Regions from separate parts of the Pantoea sp. X-Soil-ISGK-275 genome, predicted to be linked through region 3. Evidence: predicted binding sites of a transcription regulator. Region 3 holds the regulator's gene; each other region holds the start of a gene.
The links. The regulator CRP, encoded in region 3, controls carbon source genes, mostly activating them, when cyclic AMP is high. The targets are predictions, from matches to a motif close to ATGTGANNNNNNTCACAT.

Region 1: the regulator CRP is predicted to act here: its motif matches at 3,963-3,980, upstream of yrbN (protein YrbN).
Region 2: the regulator CRP is predicted to act here: its motif matches at 2,877-2,894, upstream of mlc (sugar metabolism global transcriptional regulator Mlc).
Region 4: the regulator CRP is predicted to act here: its motif matches at 1,631-1,648, upstream of rhaB (rhamnulokinase).

Annotation. Positions count from the first base shown of each region.
Region 1 is NZ_AP035976.1:669,064-674,480, reverse strand. It holds gene AC6I8A_RS03030 (luciferase-like monooxygenase) at 1-54, shown strand, start outside; gene AC6I8A_RS03025 (AraC family transcriptional regulator) at 58-975, opposite strand; gene AC6I8A_RS03020 (SDR family NAD(P)-dependent oxidoreductase) at 1,159-1,905, shown strand; gene AC6I8A_RS03015 (DEAD/DEAH family ATP-dependent RNA helicase) at 1,973-3,883, opposite strand; gene yrbN (protein YrbN) at 3,900-3,956, opposite strand; gene nlpI (lipoprotein NlpI) at 4,061-4,945, opposite strand; gene pnp (polyribonucleotide nucleotidyltransferase) at 5,075-5,417, opposite strand, start outside.
Region 2 is NZ_AP035976.1:2,132,396-2,137,812, reverse strand. It holds gene AC6I8A_RS09960 (hypothetical protein) at 173-430, opposite strand; gene ynfM (multidrug efflux MFS transporter YnfM/SxtP(Kp)) at 600-1,856, opposite strand; gene AC6I8A_RS09950 (LysR family transcriptional regulator) at 1,951-2,847, shown strand; gene mlc (sugar metabolism global transcriptional regulator Mlc) at 2,982-4,199, shown strand; gene bioD (dethiobiotin synthase) at 4,305-5,006, shown strand; gene AC6I8A_RS09935 (nucleobase:cation symporter-2 family protein) at 5,186-5,417, shown strand, end outside.
Region 3 is NZ_AP035976.1:3,849,723-3,855,139, forward strand. It holds gene AC6I8A_RS17940 (hydrolase) at 1-547, shown strand, start outside; gene AC6I8A_RS17945 (YheU family protein) at 550-768, shown strand; gene AC6I8A_RS17950 (phosphoribulokinase) at 830-1,699, shown strand; gene AC6I8A_RS17955 (OsmC family protein) at 1,751-2,155, opposite strand; gene crp (cAMP-activated global transcriptional regulator CRP) at 2,460-3,092, shown strand; gene AC6I8A_RS17965 (YccS/YhfK family putative transporter) at 3,151-5,229, shown strand; gene argD (bifunctional acetylornithine/succinyldiaminopimelate transaminase) at 5,226-5,417, opposite strand, start outside.
Region 4 is NZ_AP035976.1:2,140,802-2,146,218, reverse strand. It holds gene rhaR (HTH-type transcriptional activator RhaR) at 1-665, opposite strand, end outside; gene rhaS (HTH-type transcriptional activator RhaS) at 681-1,502, opposite strand; gene rhaB (rhamnulokinase) at 1,793-3,265, shown strand; gene AC6I8A_RS09990 (L-rhamnose isomerase) at 3,258-4,514, shown strand; gene rhaD (rhamnulose-1-phosphate aldolase) at 4,525-5,367, shown strand; gene rhaM (L-rhamnose mutarotase) at 5,357-5,417, shown strand, end outside.

The DNA.
Region 1 (5,417 bases), 3.2 Mb from region 3:
CAGGCGCGTCTGCGCTCCTTCGCGCTGGCAATGGAAGCGGCACGCACGCTGTAAACCTCATTGCGGTGGGTTCACCCACTCTGCACCCACCGCAATGGTTCGCGCGTCACGCGCCGGTGACTGGCCGTGAAAACGGCTGTATTCGCGACTGAACTGCGAAGCACTTTGATAACCCACCCGATAACCCGCCGTTCCGGCATCCAGCTTCTCAATCAACATCAAACGCCGCGCTTCGTTGAGCCGTAGCTGCTTTTGATACTGCATCGGCGTCATCGCCGTTACCGCTTTAAAGTGATGATGCAGCGACGAAATACTCATTCCCACGCTGCTCGCCAGATGATCCATTTTCAATGGATGGTGAAAGTTTTCCCGTAGCCAGCGTGCGGCACGCGCCACTTTGTTGCCTGGCCGCTCCGTCAACGCCATGTTGAGAATGCGCGGTCCTTCTGGCCCGGTCAGCAGACGATAGAAAATCTCCTGCTCAATTAACGGTGCCAGCGCGGCAATGTCCTGCGGATGATCCAGCAACGCCACCAAACGCATCACTGCATCCACCAACGGCGGCGCAACTTTATGCACGGCGATACCGCGCTCGCTAACCGCCGTGCTGCCGAGATGATGGTGTGGAAAGTGTTCCAGATAACGCATCAGACGCGTTTCGTTGATGGTGATGCCCACGCCGAGATTCGGCTTCTCTGGCGTCGCCATGACCACGCAGGATTGCACCGGCATATCGAGCGTCACCAGCAGTAAATCGCCCGGCCCGTAATGCATCACTTCATCGCCCATGCGCAGCGCTTTTTGCCCCTGCGCGATCAGGGCAAAACTGGCCCAGGTCGCCACATGCGCCAAACTGGTGGGCTGAGAGCTGCGGCCGAAAGAGAGAAAATCGATTGGGCAATAGTGACGACCATCCTGCGGCGCGTGGCGGGCAATGATTGCCACCAACTGCTGCCATTGTTCCTGATGAATCATGCGTTCTGCGCTCCGCGATAAGAAATCACTGAGTTGATATTCTCGCTTGTCGCTGGCTTTGCGCCTAGTCCTTGAGCAGCAGATTTGCAGGATCGTGCAAGAAGCTTGCAGGATTGCGCTACCGCCCGATTGTATGGACAGCGCATGCTTTATCTTCCCCGAAATCTCAGGTGGAGAGACACGATGAAAACACTTGAAGGCAAAATTGCGCTGGTGACGGGCGCTTCGAAAGGCATTGGTGCCGCTATCGCCATGACTTTCGCGGCGGCCGGTGCTCGGGTGGTGGTGAATTATCTTCAGGACGAAGTGGGTGCGGCGGATGTGGTGACCGACATCCAGGCGCTGGGTAGCGACGCCATTGCCGTCCAGGCTGATATCTCACGCGAGGCCGATGTGCAGCGCCTGTTCGCTAGCAGCATTGAGCAGTTTGGCGTACCCGATATTGTAGTGAATAACGCCGGCATTTTTCACCACGGTGACTTTGCCGACCTTAGCATCAGCGAAATGCAGCAGCAGCTGAATGTGAATCTGCTGGGCACCTTGCTGGTGTGTCAGCAGGCGGCAAAACATTTCCCCGCACGCGGCGGTTCCATCATCAATCTAAGCGCCTTAAATAGCCAACGCAGCACGCCCGGTTCGGTGCTGTGGGCGGCAACTAAAGGCGCGATCGATACCTTAACGCAAGGCCTCGCACGCGAGCTTGGGCCACGCAATATTCGCGTCAATGCGTTAGCACCCGGCATTATTTTGACCGAAGGTTTGCTGGCGGTGAAGAAGATGCATCCGGAGTTGAAAGCACAGCTGATTGCCGCTACCCCACTTGGACGCTTTGGCTTGCCGGAAGATGTGGCGCAAGTCGCGCTGTTTCTGGCATCGGAAGAGGCGGCATATGTTAGTGGTGAACGCGTGCTGATTGCCGGCGGCGTGTAAACTTTACTTTCCACAGGCATAAAAAAGGGACGCATCAGCGTCCCTTTTTACTTTCAGCGTTTAACGCTTATGCGTCACGACGACGTGGTGCAGCTGCGCCTTCTGGACGTGGGCCACGGCCACCTTCACGGCTGAAGCGTCCGCCTTCGCGGCCACCTTCACGACGCTCGGAGAAGCGACGTGGAGCGCCTTCGCCACGTGGAGCACCCTCACCGCGCGGTGCGCCATTGCCACGACGTTCGCCGCCAGCAGATGGACGACGTTCGCTACGCTCGTGCACTGGTGCATCACCCATCAGCTGCATATTCATCGGCTTGTTCAGAATACGCGTACGCGTGAAGTGCTGCAGTACTTCGCCCGGCATGCCTTTCGGCAGCTCGATAGTTGAGTGAGTGCCGAACAGCTTGATGTTACCGATGTAACGGCTGCTGATGTCGCCTTCGTTAGCGATCGCGCCCACGATGTGACGAACTTCAACACCATCATCGCGGCCTACTTCGATGCGGTACAGCTGCATTTCGCCAACGTCACGACGTTCACGACGTGGACGATCGCCATCGCGGCTGTCACGGCTTTCGCGTGGACCACGAGAATCACGTGAATCGCGACGCTCACCACGGTCAGGACGATCGCTGAACTCACGACGCGCTGGACGCGGTGCTTCTGGTGGCAGAATCAGTGGACGTTCGCCCTGAGCCATTTTCAGCAGTGCTGCGGCCAGCGTTTCGATATCCAGATCTTCGCCCGGCTGCATTTTGCTCAGCAGTGCGCGGTACTGGTCCAGATCGCTGCTTTCCAGCTGCTGCTGTACTTTAGCTGCGAACTTAGCCAGACGGCGCTCACCCAGCAGTTCTGCGTTTGGCAGCTCAACTTCTGGAATGGTCAGCTTCATGGTGCGTTCGATGTTGCGCAGCAGACGACGCTCGCGGTTCTCAACGAACAGCAGCGCACGACCTGCACGACCTGCACGGCCGGTACGACCGATACGGTGAACGTAAGACTCTGCATCCATTGGGATATCAAAGTTTACGACCAGGCTGATACGCTCAACGTCCAGACCACGTGCAGCAACGTCGGTCGCGATCAGGATGTCGAGACGACCATCTTTCAAACGCTCCAGCGTCTGCTCACGCAGTGCCTGGTTCATGTCACCGTTCAGTGCTGCGCTGTTGTAACCGCTGCGCTCCAGCGCTTCGGCCACTTCCAGCGTGGCATTTTTGGTACGCACGAAGATGATAGCTGCATCGAAATCTTCTGCTTCCAGGAAGCGAACCAGCGCGTCAGTTTTACGGCCGTAAGCGGTCCAGTAAGACTGAGAAATGTCTGGGCGCGTAGTCAGGCTTGACTGGATGCGCACTTCCTGTGGATCTTTCATGAAGCGCTTAGTAATACGACGAATCGCTTCTGGCATGGTTGCTGAGAACAGCGCGGTCTGATGACCGTCTGGAATCTGCGCCATGATGGTTTCAACGTCTTCGATGAAGCCCATACGCAGCATTTCATCAGCTTCGTCCAGCACCAGACCGCGCAGGTTAGACAGATCTAACGTGCCACGCTTCAGGTGATCCAGCAGACGACCAGGCGTACCCACAACAACTTGTGGTCCCTGACGCAGTGCGCGCAGCTGTACGTCATAACGTTGGCCACCGTACAGGGCTACAACGTTAATGCCACGCATGTGTTTAGAGAATTCTGTGACGGCTTCAGCAACCTGTACCGCCAATTCGCGGGTCGGTGCCAGCACCAAAATTTGCGGTGCTTTAACAGTAGGATCAATGTTGTTTAGCAGCGGCAGTGAGAAAGCCGCGGTTTTACCACTACCGGTCTGCGCCATACCCAACACGTCACGGCCAGCCAGCAGGTGAGGAATACACTCAGCCTGGATTGGAGAAGGCTTTACGTAGCCCATACCGTTCAGTGATTCGAGGATGTCGGCGTTCAGGCCAAGGTCAGCAAAAGTGGTTTGAATATCAGTCATGTAGTACACGTGCCTCTTAGATTGCGGCGGCCAGTCTACATAACTCGTCGTGAAAACTTTCAGTAATTTTCATCAAAAAGTGTGAACCGGCTCAAATTAGAAGTTTTGACGAACAGAAAAGCCCTCATCTCTGAAGATGATGACTTTACAGGAATTCAGGCAATAAAAGTTCGTCAGCTATTGCTGGTCAGATTCTGATAAATCGTCTTGTGTCTGGCCGAGTTGCGCCAGTTCCAACAATGCGTATCGGTGCTCAACAAAGTTGTTTACGTTGTTGGCCACCGCCAGTTTGAACAACGCTTTCGCGTCGTCCTTCTCCCCCAGACTTAGGTAGTACTTACCTAAATAGAAGTTGGTTTCACTGAGATGTTCAGCGAGCGAGGTGTTATCCGTTGCGTCCGCCTTGAGACGTTCCATCAGCGTTTTTTCACTGATGTCGCCAAGGTAGAACTCGACAATATTCCATCCCCATTGATCACGAACCGCTTTGTCATGACGCTGTCTCAGCGTAACTTTTGCCTTGTCGGCATCCAGATCGCTTTCAACGAGATAGAGCCAAAGGCTGCGGAATGGATCGTTAGGATCGTCTTGATAAAACGCCAGCAGATCATCTTGCGCTAACTTGTATCGACCGCCGTAATAGAGGGCGATACCACGGTTTAAATGCGCATAGTTGTAAGTTGGATCAAGCTCAAGTACAGAATCAAACGCTTCATAGGCAGCATCAAAATTGCCTGCCTGCGTTAAGTATATACCGAGATAATTAAATACCTCAGGCATATCTGGTCTTATAGACAGCGCTTGCGAAAAATCGTTCCGCGCTAGTGCCCTCAGACCCAAACTATCATACAACACTCCGCGCTCATATAATAGCTGTGCGCGTTCATCATCGGTCAGGGCACGACTGGCAAGAATTTGTTCCATGCGCGCCAGGATCACCTCTTGCTGCAGTGTGGGCTGCAAAGGTACTGCCAGAACTTCGTTCTTACGCCAATTGGAGTTGCTGCATCCTGCCAGCGTGATAGCTGTCGCAACAAAACACCAGCGCAAAAAAGGCTTCATTTCCCACTCCCGAATACAAACATTGGGACAACCATCCTGTCATCCTCCTGCTGTGCACAAGGATTCCCGCCCTCGCGATGATCTAAACACCTCTCCCCGCAAAGCAGGGAGAGGTAAATCGGTAAACGCTTACTCGGCGTCAGATGCATCAGATGCAGCGGTAGCAACTTCTTCCGCTGGTTTCTGCTCTGTCGCTTCTTTGATGCTCAGGCGTACACGGCCCTGACGGTCCACTTCCATGACTTTCACTGGAACTTCCTGGCCCATCTGCAGATAGTCGGTTACTTTCTCTACGCGCTTATCGGCGATCTGAGAGATGTGAACCAAACCTTCTTTACCGCCGCCGATTGCCACAAAGGCACCGAAATCAACGATACGTGTCACTTTACCTGAGTAAATGCGGCCAACTTCGATCTCAGCAGTGATCTCTTCGATACGACGAATGGCTTCTTTGGCTTTCAGGCTATCAGTT
Region 2 (5,417 bases), 1.7 Mb from region 3:
GCCGAGAATAATCAGGAATGGTGAAATGAGGGAAGAGGCGACTGGACCTGACGCCCTAATGAACGCCTTAAGGTCCAGTTATTATTACATGTAAAATTATAGTTATTTTGAAACGCCTCAGCGGTGCTTAACAAAACAGCGGGGTTACCCTACCACGCTCAAATCATGATTATCAGAGTCTCACCATGTGTTTTAGTGCCACGCTATTTTGAGTTGTCATGTTTTTTTTTACCCCAACCGGACAACAATGCTCGCAGCCCAGCGCACTGGCATAAAATTTACGTGCTTGCTGGATGGCGGCATTTGGCGTGTAGAAAGTCCCAAGAAAACGGCGTGCCTCATCGGCGGGTAAGAACGGGCATCCCGTTGCATGTACTACATGGTTGTCGTTATAGCCAGCGTGCTTATCGACGTAATAATAGAGTCCCATCTAACGACCTCATTGCTGTGAAATAAAAAAAAGTCTAACTATTGTTGGAATGGAATGAATTATAGCGACGAATAGCCATTTTGTTTTATCTGGGACTGTGGGATCGCCGTGTGGCGTCCACTTGAGATGAGAACGGGGCGTATTCGCCCCGTTTAACAGATGAAAGGTATTACAGTTTTCGGCACTGCAAACGCCAGCCAACCAGCAAAGCCATTAATAATAGCAGGCTAATGAATAGCGTTACGCCCATCCAGCCGTAGCTGTGCCAGAACACGCCGCCCAAGGTGCCGGCCACGCTGGAACCGACGTAATAACTGAACAGATAAAGTGACGATGCCTGGCCTTTAGCACGACGCGCGCGCGGGCCAATCCAGCCGCTGGCAACCGAGTGTGCCGCAAAGAATCCGGCGGTGAATAGCATCATGCCGGGCAAAATCAGCCACAGCGAGTTAAACGCCGTCAGCAGCAATCCCGCCAGCATAATTGCAGTCGCGCCAATCATCACAGGACCGCGTCCAAAACGGCTGGTCATCGCGCCCGCTTTTGGTGAACTCCATGAACCGGTCAGATACACCACCGACAATAATCCAACCACCGCCTGACTCAGTGACCACGGCGCACTTAACAGGCGATACCCGATGTAGTTGAACAGCGTGACGAACGCGCCCATCAGCAGGAAGCCCTCCGCGAACAGCAGCGGCAAACCTTTATCGCGCCAGTGCAGACGGAAGTTGATCAATAAACTGCGCGGTCGCAGCGACGCCGGACGAAAATGTCGGGATGCAGGCAGAATTTTCCAGAACATCAGCGCACCCGCCAACGCGAAGCACCCAATGACGCCCACCGCAACGCGCCAAGAGAAGAAATCGGTCAGTACGCCAGTTAACAATCTTCCACTCATGCCACCAATCGAGTTACCGCTGATATACAGCCCCATGGAAAAGGCGATAACGCGTGGATGAATCTCTTCACTCAGATAGGTCATGCCAACGGCCGCAACGCCGCTCAGCGATAAGCCAATCAGCGCGCGCATCAGCAAAATGCCTTGCCAGCTACTCATGGTAGCGGAAATCAAAGTGCAGATGGCGGCGAGCAACAGTGCGGTAACCATCACCGATTTACGCCCAATGGCATCCGATAGCGGCCCGGTAAATAGCAATCCCAACGCCATTAAGCCGGTAGAGAGCGAGAGAGAAATACTGCTTTGCGCCGGAGAAACGCCAAACTGCTGCGATAGCACCGGCAGAATCGGCTGCACGCAATACAGTAAAGCGAAAGTGGCAAGACCGGCGGAGAACAGCGCCAGCGTTACACGCATAAACTGCGGCGATCCGCGTTCAATCCACTCTGAAGGGGTTGCAGTTGAAGCAGGCTTTACGGACAACTCGTCTTCATCGAGTATCACTGCCTGGGAAGAGCGACTCACGGAACATCCTCGTTAGAATCATCATAGGGTTACTGTAGGAAAGGGTTAATAGGTTGTACAATATATTAATAATCTTAAATGAGACGTTTAAAATATGAATGTCGAATTGCGCCATCTACGCTATTTCATTGCCGTCGCCGAAGAGCTGCATTTTGGTCGTGCCGCGCAGCGCCTGAATATTTCACAACCGCCGTTGAGTCAGCAGATTCAGCAGCTGGAACAGGAAATTGGTGCGCAGCTGTTTACCCGCACCAACCGCAGCGTGCAGATCACGCCCGCTGGCGCGCTGTTTTTGCAGGATGCGCGTGGCATTTTGTTGCAGGTTGAACAGGCAGCGCGCCGCGCCGCACGCGTGCACACCGGTCAGGAAGGCGAGTTGCGCATTGGCTTTACCTCGTCAGCGCCGTTTACTGGTCTGGTTTCAGATGCGCTGTATCAATTCCGCCAGCGTTGGCCAGAAGTGCACATTCAGATGCAGGAGAACAACACGCGCCAGCAGCTTGCGCCACTGCATGACGATCGACTCGATCTCGGTGTGATGCGCAATACGCCGTTGCCCAGCGATCTGCAACACCGCGTGTTACTGCGTGAGCCGCTGTGCGCGGTGGTGCATTGGGCGCATCCGCTGGCCGATGCGGAGTCGATTTCCATTCAGGCATTAGCTAACGAGCCATTTGTATTTTTCGATCCGCAAGGCGGCACCGCGTTGTACGGTGAAATTCTGGCGCTGCTGCATCGTTATCAAATCAAACCGTTTATTACTCAGGAAGTGGGCGAGGCGATGACTATTCTGGGGTTGGTGGCAACCGGTCTTGGCGTGTCAATTCTGCCGGCGTCGTTCCGCCGTGCACGTTTGGCCGATGTGGTGTGGATCCCTTTGCAGGAGAACGACGCGATTTCTGAGGTTTGGCTGGTCTGGTCAACTACTCGAGAACCGACGGCGCAAATGACCAACATGATGTCGCTGATGCTGCAAAATGCGGAGAATTAAACCAGCGGGTGAAGCAGGACATAAACTTTATGTGCGATAAATCACATTTCTAATCAAATATTTGACGCTGCTGGTCAATCTGCATCACCATAGCTGCTGTTTATTTAGAAGCGCGAAAATAATGGGAGCAGGGCGTGAATCTGTACAGTCAACCTGGTCATATTGATCAGATAAAACAGACCAACGCAGGTGTGGTTTACCGACTGATTGACCTTTACGGCCCGATTTCGCGTATTGAGCTTTCTAAACGTGCCCAGTTAGCACCCGCCAGCATTACCAAAATCGTGCGTGAAATGCTCGATGCCCATCTGGTACAGGAAACCGAGTTTCAGGAACCCGGCAGTCGCGGTCGTCCAGCGATTGGTTTGATCCTCGATACGCTCGCCTGGCACTATCTCGCCGTACGCATTCAGCCCGGATTCATTACGCTAACGCTGCGCGATCTCAGCAGCCGCGCGCTGCAGGAAGATCGCTTGCCGCTGCACGCCAGCGCCGAAAAACCGCTGCTGCAAACCTTGCTGAATTTGGTAAATGACTTCTTTATTCGTCATCAAAGCAAGCTGGAGCGTTTGACCGCCATCGCCATTACTTTGCCGGGATTGATCAACGCGGCTTCTGGCGTGGTACATCGTATGCCGGGTTACGACGTGCAGGATATGCCACTGGGAGAAACGCTGGCGCAGCGCACCGGTTTGCCGGTGTTCGTGCAGCATGATATTTCTGCCTGGACGTTAGCCGAATCACTGTTTGGCGCATCCAGCGGCGCACAACATGTCATTCAGATTGTGATCGATGAAACCGTCGGTGCGGGCGTGATCAGCGGCGGACAACTACTGCATAAAAATGGCCGTACGCTGGTGGAGATTGGTCATACGCAAATCGATCCTTACGGCCAGCAATGTTATTGCGGCAATAATGGCTGTCTGGAAACCGTCGCCAGCATCGGAAGCTTGCTTACTCTCACCGCCCAGCGTTTGCCGTCGCAGCCAGACAGTTTGCTGCATCAGACTCCGTTGACGATTGAGAGCTTATGCGCCGCCGCGCAGCAGGGCGATCGTCTGGCGCGTGATGTGATTGCTGGCGTCGGACATCACATTGGCCGCATGCTGGCGATGATGGTAAACATCTTTAATCCTCAACAAATCCTTATTGGTTCGCCGCTTAATCAAGCCGCCGATGTGCTGTTTCCTGCGGTGAGTAGTACCATTCGTCAACAGGCGTTACCCGCTTATAGTAGTGAAATCCAGCTCACACCAACGGCTTTCAGCGATCCCGGCACTTTTGGCGGCGCCGCACTGATAAAAGACGCGCTCTATAGCGGCCATTTATTGGTAAAACTGTTGCAGGGATAATGACAGCTCACCTTAAGTTTGTCCTAACGCAATCTGCCCGCGGAAACATTTCCTTAAACTGCCTCCTTCGCACGTTACACATCGCTTTAATGAAGGAGGAGAATGGTGAAAACGCTTTTTGTCACCGGTACCGACACCGCGGTGGGTAAAACCGTGGTATCTCGAGCGTTATTACAGTGCTTTGCCAAGGCGAATCTCTGCGCCGCAGGTTTTAAACCTGTCGCCAAAAGCGCACAGCGCACACCCGAAGGCTTACGTAATAAAGATGCACTGCTGTTACAGCAGGCTTCGGGCCTCACTCTCACTTATTCCGCCGTTAATCCAATCGCCCTGGAAGAGGATGAAATCAGCACCAGCCCGACGCAGCGCATTGATTATCCATTACTCACTCGCAGTCTTAACGATTTACAGGCTAACGCAGCGCGCGTGGTGGTGGAAGGCACCGGCGGCTGGCGCAGCCTAATGAACGACTTGCAGCCGTTGTCTGATTGGGTGCGACAGGAGCATTTACCGGTTGTGTTGGTTGTAGGCATTAAGGAAGGTTGCATCAGCCACGCTTTACTGACCGCCGAGGCCATTGCGCAGGATGGATTGCAACTGGCGGGTTGGGTAGCAAACCGTATTAATCCCGGCCTGGCGCATTACGCTGAAATTATTAATGTTTTGAGCGAGAAGCTAGGTGCACCTTTATTAGGCGAGTTGCCTTACCTGCCGCGTGCAGAGCAGCGGGAACTGAGCGGTTATCTGGATATTTCCCTGCTCGATGACAATATTACGCACGACAACAGTGCAAAGCCTGCGGCCTGATGAAACAAAGTGTCGCAAATGATCAATGGCTGAATCTAACGATTCAGATTCAGCCATCCTTTTTAACGAATTAATTCCTCTATTATTCAATCCTTTACTCCCCGCATTTTATTGAACACTCTTCTCTGGCGTGATTCATGCATCAGCTGCTCTGATGAATATCTTGCCGGAGCACCTGTATGTCGCAATCAGATGAGAAAGGTTTGTTGTATGGGCTGAATGACCGCATCGGTCCATTGCCTGCATTTTGTGCCGCACTGCAACATGTGCTGGCCAGCGTCGTCGGCATAATTACGCCGCCGCTGATTATTGGTTCCGTTTTGGGATTGCAGACATGGATCCCTTATCTGATCAGCATGTCGCTGTTGGTTTCCGGTTTGGGTACATTCCTGCAGGCGCGCCGCTTTATGG
Region 3 (5,417 bases):
CAACATGCTCGCTTGCCTGCTGGGTCAGCAAGGTCACGATGTGCCGATTGATGCCGGCATCGCCATCTCAGCGCCGCTGGCGCTGGAGCCGTGCAGCGGCAAATTGGATGTTGGCTTTTCTCGCTTCTATCAGCACTATTTGCTGACGCGGCTAAAAAAGAACGCTACGCGCAAACTGCACGCCTGGCCCGGCACGCTGCCGGTCGATCTCAGCCAGTTACGCGCTTTCCGCCGCTTACGCGAATTTGATGATGCCATAACGGCACGTGCGCACGGTTTTATTGACGCCAGCGACTATTATCAACAAGCCAGCGCGATGCCGCTGCTCACCGGCGTGCGTAAACCGCTGCTGATCATTCATGCGCAAGACGATCCCTTTATGACTGATGCCGTGATCCCGCAACCTGACCAGCTGTCAGCCTCCATTCAGTATCAGCTGACGCAGCAAGGTGGCCATGTCGGCTTTGTCGGCGGCACCTTGCTTAAACCGAAAATGTGGCTGGAACAACGCGTGCCCGACTGGCTCTCAACTTATCTGGATGTGTAATAGTGATTATTCCCTGGCAACAACTCGAAGCGGAGACGCTGGAAAATCTGATTGAAACCTTCGTGTTACGCGAAGGCACCGATTACGGCGAGCAGGAACGCAGTTTGCTGCAAAAAGTCGCCGACGTGCGCCGCCAGCTGGAGCGCGGCGACGTGGTGCTGGTGTGGTCGGAACTGCATGAATCGATCAATATTATGCCGAAGGGTGAATTTCGCGGCTGATGCACCCCGCGGCAATTCGTGGTAACAATGCTCATCGCCGGACTTCACAGGGAGCTCTGTTATGTCAGCCAGGCATCCAATTATTGCCGTCACCGGTTCCAGCGGCGCCGGAACCACCACCACCAGCCTCGCCTTCCGTAAGATTTTCCAGCAGCTGAACCTGCATGCGGCGGAACTCGAAGGCGACAGTTTCCATCGCTTCACGCGTCCGGAAATGGACATGGCGATCCGCAAAGCACGCGATCTCGGTCGCCACATCAGCTACTTCGGCCCGGAAGCCAATGATTTCGGCCTACTGGAGCAGACGTTCAAACATTACGGTCAAACCGGCCTCGGCGAATCACGCAAATATCTGCACACCTACGATGAAGCGGTGCCGTGGAATCAGGTGCCGGGCACGTTCACGCCGTGGCAGCCGCTGCCGGAAAACACCGATGTGCTGTTTTATGAAGGCTTGCACGGCGGCGTGGTTACGCAGCAGCAAAATGTGGCGGAGCATGTCGATCTGCTGGTTGGTGTGGTGCCGATTGTTAACCTTGAGTGGATTCAGAAGCTGGTGCGTGACACCGGCGAGCGCGGCCATTCACGCGAAGCAGTAATGGATTCGGTGGTACGTTCGATGGAGGATTACATTAACTTCATCACGCCGCAGTTCTCGCGCACCCACATTAACTTCCAGCGCGTGCCGACCGTTGATACCTCAAACCCGTTTGCCGCCCGCGAAATTCCCTCGCTCGACGAAAGCTTCGTGGTGATTCATTTCCGTGGCCTGGAAGGCATCGCGTTCCCCTATCTGCTGGCGATGATTCAGGGATCGTTTATTTCCCACATCAATACCCTGGTGGTGCCGGGCGGCAAAATGGGATTGGCGATGGAGCTGATTATGCTGCCGCTGGTACAGCGACTGATTGAAGGGAAGCGGATTGAATAGGTTTGGTGCGGGCGGTGAAAAGGGAGGCATGAATGCCTCCCCTTCGACCGATTACAACTCGACAACCTCATAGCTGTGGGTAATTTCCACGCCTTTACCCAGCATGATCGCCACCGAGCAATATTTTTCCGCTGACAGGTCAACCGCGCGCGCAACCGCTTTATCGCTCAACGCTTTGCCGCTGACGATAAAATGCAGGTTGATGGTGGTAAAAATGCGTGGCGCTTCTTCACGGCGTTCTGAGGTGAGTTTCACTTCGCAATCCGCCACATTGCTGCGCCCTTTTTGCAGGATCGACACCACATCAATGGCGCTACAGCCGCCCGCGGCCATCAGCACCATCTCCATTGGACTTGGCGCTTTATCACCGGAATTACCGTCCATTAATACCTGATGGCCAGATGAGGATTCTCCGAGAAAGGTAAGACCTTCCACCCATTTCACTCGTGCCTGCATTATTCTCTCTCCTGAAGCGGCGGTTTTGCCGCCAGAGTACGCTTTCACCTGACAAACAGCAATCCAGAGTAATCCCCCTTGTGCTGAAGCGAGACAACACAAGACAGCTCGCAAAAGCTGTGCTACAAACAGTGCTGAAAATATTTTCGTCATCACAGACGAAGGCCGGAAGAATCAAAAGCGTAGCTTAAGAGTCCACCCGGAATAATTTTTCCTTTACTGGAAACGCTCGACGATTAAACCGCCTGACAGGGAAAAATGCCCCCTGTGTTTTGGGCACGATTACAACAGAGGATAATAGCGAATGGTTCTCGGCAAACCGCAAACAGACCCTACACTCGAATGGTTCCTGTCCCATTGCCATATTCACAAATATCCATCCAAAAGCACGCTCATCCATCAGGGTGAGAAAGCGGAAACGCTGTACTACATCGTAAAAGGTTCCGTAGCGGTACTGATTAAAGATGAAGAAGGCAAAGAGATGATTCTCTCCTACCTCAATCAGGGAGATTTCATCGGCGAACTCGGTCTTTTCGAAGAAGGCCAGGAACGTAGTGCCTGGGTACGTGCGAAGTCTGCCTGCGAAGTGGCTGAAATTTCATACAAAAAATTCCGTCAGCTGATTCAGGTAAACCCGGATATTTTAATGCGACTTTCGTCGCAAATGGCGCGTCGTCTGCAAGTGACATCTGAGAAAGTGGGCAACCTTGCCTTCCTCGATGTCACCGGACGTATCGCGCAAACGCTGCTAAATCTGGCCAAACAGCCAGATGCGATGACTCACCCAGACGGGATGCAAATCAAAATCACCCGTCAGGAGATTGGTCAGATCGTGGGCTGCTCACGCGAAACCGTGGGTCGTATCCTGAAAATGCTGGAAGATCAGAACCTGATCTCTGCACACGGTAAAACCATCGTCGTTTACGGCACCCGCTAATTTCTTCTCACCCACGGCGTGATGGCAACATCGCGCCGTTTCTATTTGCGATGAGCTGATGTGGCGTCGAATCATCTATCATCCCGAAGTTAACTATGCGCTGCGGCAAACGCTGGTGCTGTGCCTGCCTGTGGCTCTCGGCTGGCTGTTTGGCGATCTGCAAAAAGGGCTGCTGTTCTCGTTAGTGCCGGCCTGCTGCAACATGGCGGGTCTGGATACGCCGCACAAACGCTTCTTCAAACGCCTGATTGTGGGGGGTTCGCTGTTTGCCACCGGCAGTTTCCTGATGCAAATCCTCACCGCTTATCAGGTTCCGCTGCCGCTGATTTTGCTGGCGTTGCCGCTGCTGATTGGCGTGACCGGCGAAATCGGCCCGCTGCATGCACGATTGCTGCCCGCGACTTTGATTGCCGCTATTTTCACGCTCAGCCTGGTTGGACGCATGCCGATGTGGGTGCCGCCGCTGCTCTACATTGGCGGCACGCTGTGGTACGGCTTATTCAACTGGTTCTGGTTCTGGCTGTGGAAAGAGCAGCCGATGCGCGAGTCGCTCAGCCTGCTGTTCCGCGAGCTGGCGGATTACTGCGATGCCAAATACACCTTACTGACGCAGCTGACCGATCCGGAAAAAGCGCTGCCACCGTTGCTGGCACGTCAGCAAAAGGCGGTCGATCTCATCACCACCTGCTACCAGCAAATGCATATGCTGTCGGCCAGTCGCGATAACAGCCACAAACGCCTGACGCGCGCTTTCCAGGTGGCGCTGGATTTACAGGAACACATCTCGGTGAGTTTGCATCAGCCGGAAGAGGTGCAGAAGCTGGTTGAAGAGAGCCACGCCGAAGCGGTGATTCGCTGGAACGCCAAAATCATCTCGGCGCGACTGCGCGTGCTGGCGGATGCAATTCTCTACCATCAGCTGCCAGACCGTTTTCATATGGAGAAACAGCTCGGCGCGTTGGAGAAAATTGCGCGCCAGCATCCGGATAACCCGGTCGGCAACTTCTGCCTGTATCACTTCAGCCGCATCGCCCGCGTGTTGCGTACGCAGAAGCCGCTCTACACGCGTGACCTGATGGCCGATCGCCAGCGCCGTTTGCCGCTGTTACCCGCGCTGCGCAGTTATCTGTCATTCAAATCCACCGCGTTACGCACCGCGGCACGCTTTGCCGTGATGCTGATGTTTGGCAGCGCGCTGGCGCTGTTCTTCAACATTCCCAAACCTTACTGGATTCTGATGACCATCATGTTCGTCAGCCAGAACGGTTACAGCGCGACGCGCGTGCGCATCCAGCACCGTGCGCTGGGCACTTTTGCCGGATTGCTGATCGCCGCCGCGTCGCTCCAGCTGGCGGTGCCGGAATCGATCACGCTGCTGTTTATGCTAGGGATCACGCTGGCGAGTTATCTGATCACGCGGAAATATTACGGCTGGTCGATGATTGGCTTCACCGTCACGGCGGTGTATTCGCTGCAGCTGCTGTCGCTCAACGGCGCACAGTTTCTGCTGCCGCGCATGATGGATACCTTGATGGGCTGCCTGATTGCCTTCGCCGGGATGATTTGGCTGTGGCCACAGTGGCAAAGCGGACTGCTGCGCAAGAACGCGCACGATGCGCTGGAAGCCTATCAGGAGGCGCTGCGACTATTGTTAGGACCTGAACAGTCGCCGGAGAAACTGGCTTATCAGCGCATGAAGGTTAATCAGGCGCACAACGCGCTGTTCAACTCATTAAACCAGGCATCGAGCGAGCCGGGCTTTAACCTGCAATACCTGAAAGATATGCGCATGTGGGTTACGCACAGTCAGTTTATCGTCGAGCACATTAACGCCATGACGATTCTGGCGCGTGAGCACACCATGTTGACGGCCAAGCTGGCGGAACGTTATCTGCAATCCTGTGAAATCGCGCTGCAGCGTTGTCAGCAGCGACTGGCGTATGATGGGCCGGGCAACGACAGCAATATTCTGGAAGCACCGGAGAATCTCAATGAAGGGCCGGTGACGATTGTCGAACAGCATGTGAAGCGGATTTTGCAGCACCTCAACGTGATGCACACCATCTCTTCGCTGGCGTGGAGCCAGCGACCGCATCATGGCCGCTGGCTCAAGGTGTTACGTCCAAAAGCGAATTAAGCGGCCAGCACCTTTTCAATCGCGCTGGCGAAACGCGTCATGCCTTCGGCGATATCGGTAGGTTCAATCACCAGCGACGGCACAAAACGGATCACGTCGGTACCGGCGGTGAGAATCATCAGCCCTTCCGCTGCGGACGCGTTGAGGATGTCACGCGCTTTGCTGGCGAACTGCGGCTTCAGCGCGGC
Region 4 (5,417 bases), 1.7 Mb from region 3:
AAATAGTGACCCACGGTCATACCGGTTTGCTGGCGAAACAGCTGTTTTAACGCGCGCTCGCTTAACTGATTCTGCTGGCAAAACACCGCCAAATCGAATGGACGGCTGATGGCACCTTGCAGCGCCGACATCAGCAGATCCAGTTGCTCACCTTCAGGCAATGCCCAGGGCCGATCGGCAGCATAACCGTGACGACGCAAAATCAGCGCGAGTTGTAAAAACAGCGCTTCGGAGAGTTGAATCGATAGCGAATCACTTTTGCGGCTCTCGCGCTCAAGTTGGCTAATCACGCCACGCGCTAACGCCATCCCGCGCGTGGTCAAACGCCAGCAGCCCGGCGAATCTTCTTCTTGCGGCGGCAACAACTGACTCCAGTCGAGGCCAAGACGAAAGCGATCACGGCAGTAAAGAATGTTATCCAGCGCCAGGTCGTTGACGCTGTCGTAGCTGTGGCAGTCGTTATCGTGAATGTAAAAAACGTCGCCGCAGGTTATCAACCATGGACGATCGTTCAACACATGCAGGCCGTTGCCGCGCCAGACGATAACGATTTCACTGAATTCATGACGATGCGGAGGGAAGGAGGGCTGCGGCATGCGCTCGGCCACAGCAATCGGCAGATTGGTGGCCGGAAAATAGTCTTCGCGCGTTAAGATTAGCGACATGAGGAAACGCTCCCGTTATAACATCTGCTGGCGCTCCGCTCTGGGCGCGCAGCCAAATTCTCGCCGGAACAGTGTGGAGAAGTGGTTGCTGTCACCAAATCCGCACTGGTAGGCAATGTCTGTTATGCGCATATCACTATGACGCAGTAAATGCCGCGCCTGTAACAGGCGAAGCCGATTCAGGTAACGCTGCGGTGTATTGCCGGTTTGCTGCTTCATCTGGCGGTGCAGGGTACGCAGCGACAATGAAAAACGATCGGCTAAGGCATCCCACACAATCTCTTCACTGTAGTGCTCATTGAGCCAGTCGAGCAACCGATGTAAGCGGGCTTCCTGATCCTGTGATTGATCGTTGTGAGCCGCTTCGCGCAACAACACCAACAGTTGCAGGAAAAGTTGTTCCTGACGTGCGTGCCGTTCCAGCGACCACGCATCTTGCTGCTTCATCTGCGTAACGATTTGCAGCGCCTGCGCCATCACTTTGTGATTGATGCGCCAGTGCGATGCGTAGTGGTCCTCTTCTTCGCGCGGCAGAAGATCCTGCAAACCCGAGAGAAAACGGAATGCCGCCGGACTGCGATACAGCACGTTGGTCAGACACAAATTTTCCGTTTGCTCATAAAGATGGCGATCGTGATCGCGCACGAAGCATACGCACCCTGCGGATAAAGCCTGTGGCTGACCGTTAAACACATGAATGCCAGAACCTTGTTCCACCAACACAATTTCATGGAAATCATGATGATGCTCCGGAAATGCCTGCTGCGGCACGCGCGGCTCAATGGCGATGGCGTAATTCCCTTCCGGGAAGAAATCTGCGCTATGTAAAACGGTCATGATTCGCCTCTTTATTTACTCAACTGTTGCCGAGTCTACGCAGGCGCCCCGCACCTTACCTTGAATTTTCACCTTAGTGACGCAGGAAAATGGCCAATTTTTCAAGATCTCACCAGCGATTGACGGAAATGCGGCAAGGCTCACATCTCTCTTCTTGTGTGGTTCTGTGAGCTTTCTCACGAACTTCTTTGTTAGCGTGCCAGTGACTATTACGCACTGGCAGTAAGGGGAAGGTGGCAAAAAGCAGGGATTTCTAATCTGTTGTCATCTCATCACAGGAAGAACACGCCATGAGTATGCGTAACATTGTTGCCATTGATTTAGGCGCATCCAGCGGGCGCGTGATGCTCGCACAATGGAGTTCAGCGAATCAGCAAATCAGCCTGCGCGAAGTTCGTCGCTTCACCAATCAGCGTGTGCGCCGTGCAGATTATGATTGTTGGGATTTGGAGCGACTGGAGCAGGAGATTCGTTTAGGACTGGCTCAGCTAGATGATGAAGGCATCGTGCCGGACAGCATTGGAATCGACACCTGGGGCGTTGATTTGGTATTGCTGGATGCCAACGGCGAGCGCGTCGGCGAGGCGGTAAGCTATCGCGACAAGCGCACGGAAGGGCATATGGCTCAGGCCATTAATGACCTCGGCAAAGGCGCAATCTATCAGCGCACAGGTATTCAGTTCTTGCCGTTTAACACGCTCTATCAACTGCACGCACTGCATCAGCAGCAGCCAGATTGGCAGGAACAAGTGCAGCATGCACTGATGATTCCAGACTATTTGCACTATCGCCTTACCGGGCAGATGAACTGGGAATACACCAACGCCACCACCACACAACTGCTCAATATTCACAGCGGCGAATGGGACAGCGATTTGCTCACCTGGGCTGGCGTGCCGGCTAAATGGTTCGGCAAACCAACGTCGCCAGGCAATACCGTTGGTTACTGGACCAGCGCCAGCGGCAACCACATTCCGGTGATCGCGGTTGCGACGCACGATACAGCGAGTGCGGTTTTGGCCACACCGTTAATGCAGGATGATGCCGCTTATCTCAGCTCAGGAACCTGGTCGCTGATGGGGATTGAGAGTTTGCAGCCTTGTGTCAGCACGGCGGCGCTCAATGCCAACATCACCAATGAAGGTGGAGCAGAAGGCTATCGTGTTCTGAAAAACATTATGGGTTTGTGGCTGCTGCAATGTGTCTGCACCGAGTTGCACATCACCGATCTCTGCTCGCTGATCAAAGACGCTGAAAAAGAATCTGCCTGTCGTGCGCTGGTTAACCCCAATCACAGTCGTTTTATCAATCCAGACAGCATGGTTCAGGAGATTCAGAACGCCTGCGTCGAACAGAACATGCCCGTTCCGCAGACGCCTGCCGCGCTGGCCCGCACCATCTTTGACAGTCTGGCCTTGCTCTATCGCCAGGTGATTGGTGAACTCGGCACATTACGCGCTGCACCGCTGCGTCAGCTGCATGTGGTGGGCGGCGGCAGCCAGAATCCGCTGTTAAACCAATTGTGTGCCGATGCCTGCCAGCTGCCGGTATTGGCCGGGCCGATTGAAGCTTCGACGCTCGGTAACGTCGGCTGCCAGCTCATTGCCTTAGGCGAACTGCGTGACGTCAGCGATTTACGCCGCTGCATTAGCCAAAACTTCCCGTTAGAAAAATATGAACCGTTGAACAACAGCGCCTTCGCTGCCCATCAGGCACGCTTTGCCGCGCTCAGCCAACCTGCTAAGGAACTTGCATATGACTAAGCTGATTGAACAGGCCTTCGAACTGGCCAAACAACGCTACGCCGCCATTGGTGTGGATGTGGAACAGGTAATGGCACAGCTGGATGGCATTCCGGTCTCGATGCACTGCTGGCAAGGTGATGACGTGCGCGGCTTCGAAAATCCGAACGGTGAACTGACCGGCGGTATTCAGGCTACCGGTAACTATCCGGGCCGCGCGCGTAATGCTGATGAGCTGCGTTCTGATGTTGAAAAAGCGATGTCACTCATTCCAGGTGCCAAGCGTCTTAACCTGCATGCGATCTATCTGGAGAGCGATAAGCCGGTTGATCGTGATGCGATTGAACCGAAACACTTCAGCAACTGGGTGGAATGGGCGAAGACGCACAAGTTGGGCCTCGACTTTAATCCAAGCTGCTTCTCCCATCCACTGAGTGCCGATGGCTTTACCTTGTCACACGCCGACAAAGGGATTCGCCAGTTCTGGATCGATCACTGCAAGGCCAGCCGTCGCATCTCGGCGCACTTTGGTGAGCAACTGGGTACCGCATCCGTCATGAACATCTGGGTGCCGGACGGCATGAAAGACCTCACCGTCGATCGCCTCGCACCACGTCAACGCCTGGCAAGTGCGCTTGATGAAGTAATCAGTGAAAAGCTCAACCCTGCGCATCACATCGATGCGGTAGAGAGCAAACTGTTTGGTATCGGTGCGGAAAGTTACACCGTGGGCTCCAATGAGTTCTGCCTGGGCTATGCCAGCAGCCGCCAGACCGCACTAACGCTGGATGCCGGCCACTTCCACCCAACCGAAGTGATTTCAGATAAGATCTCCACGGCGATGCTTTATGTGCCGCGCCTGCTGCTGCACGTAAGCCGTCCGGTACGCTGGGACAGCGACCACGTGGTGATTCTTGATGATGAAACCCAGGCCATCGCCACCGAGATCGCGCGCCACAAGCTGTTCGAGAAGGTGCATATCGGTCTCGACTTCTTTGATGCGTCTATTAACCGCATCGCGGCGTGGGTAATTGGTACACGCAATGCCAAAAAAGCACTGCTACGCGCGCTGCTGGAACCTACCGATCAGTTACGCAAGCTGGAGAACGAAGGGGATTACACCGGTCGCCTGGCAATGCTGGAAGAGCAAAAATCGTTGCCGTGGCAAGCGGTGTGGGAAGCCTGGTGTCTGCGCCACGATGTCCCTGCTGATGCCAGCTGGCTGAGCGAAGTCCGTCATTATGAACAACAAACACTGCGTCAACGTTAAGGGACACACCATGCAAAATATTCTCTCTTCCGCTTTTGTTCAGGGAATGGTTAAAGCGACCAGCGACATGTGGTTGAAGGGCTGGGATGAGCGTAACGGCGGCAACGTCAGCTTACGTTTACTGCCGGAAGAAGTTAAAGATTTCGCCGGTGATTTCTATGCTGAGCCGCGCTGTATTGAGCTGACCAAGCCTGCTCCAGCGCTGGCCAATGATTGGTTCCTGGTTACCGGATCGGGTAAGTTTTTCCGTAACGTACAGATCGATCCGGCCGACTGTCTGGCGCTGTTGCAGGTTGATGACAAAGGCTTATCATACAAAATCCACTGGGGTTTGAGTAATGGCGGCCTGCCAACGTCAGAGCTGGCAGCTCACTTCCAGTCACACAGCGTGCGTAAGCAAGTCTCAAACGGCGTTGATCGCGTCATCATGCACTGCCACGCCACCAACTTTATGGCGCTGAGCTATGTGGTCGATCTGGATTCCGCACGCTTCACACGACTGCTGTGGGAAGGCAGCACCGAATGTCTGGTGGTGTTCCCGGATGGCGTCGGTATTCTGCCGTGGATGGTGCCAGGCACCGACGGAATTGGTCAGGCAACAGCCGACGCGATGGCAAACCACAGCATTGTGATGTGGCCGTTCCATGGCATCTTTGGCGCCGGTCCAAACCTCGATGAGACCTTTGGCCTGATCGACACTGCGGAGAAATCCTCCGAAGTGGTGGTGAAAGCCCTGTCGATGGGTGGCATTCGTCAAAGCATCACCACTGAGCAACTGATCGCACTGGGTGAGCGCTTCAACGTTAAGCCGTGGCAAGCCGCTCTGCAGGCGGAGCGCAGCGATGTTGCGTAAAGCCTTTGTGATGCAGGTGCATGCACACTGCCACGATGAGTATCTGCGCC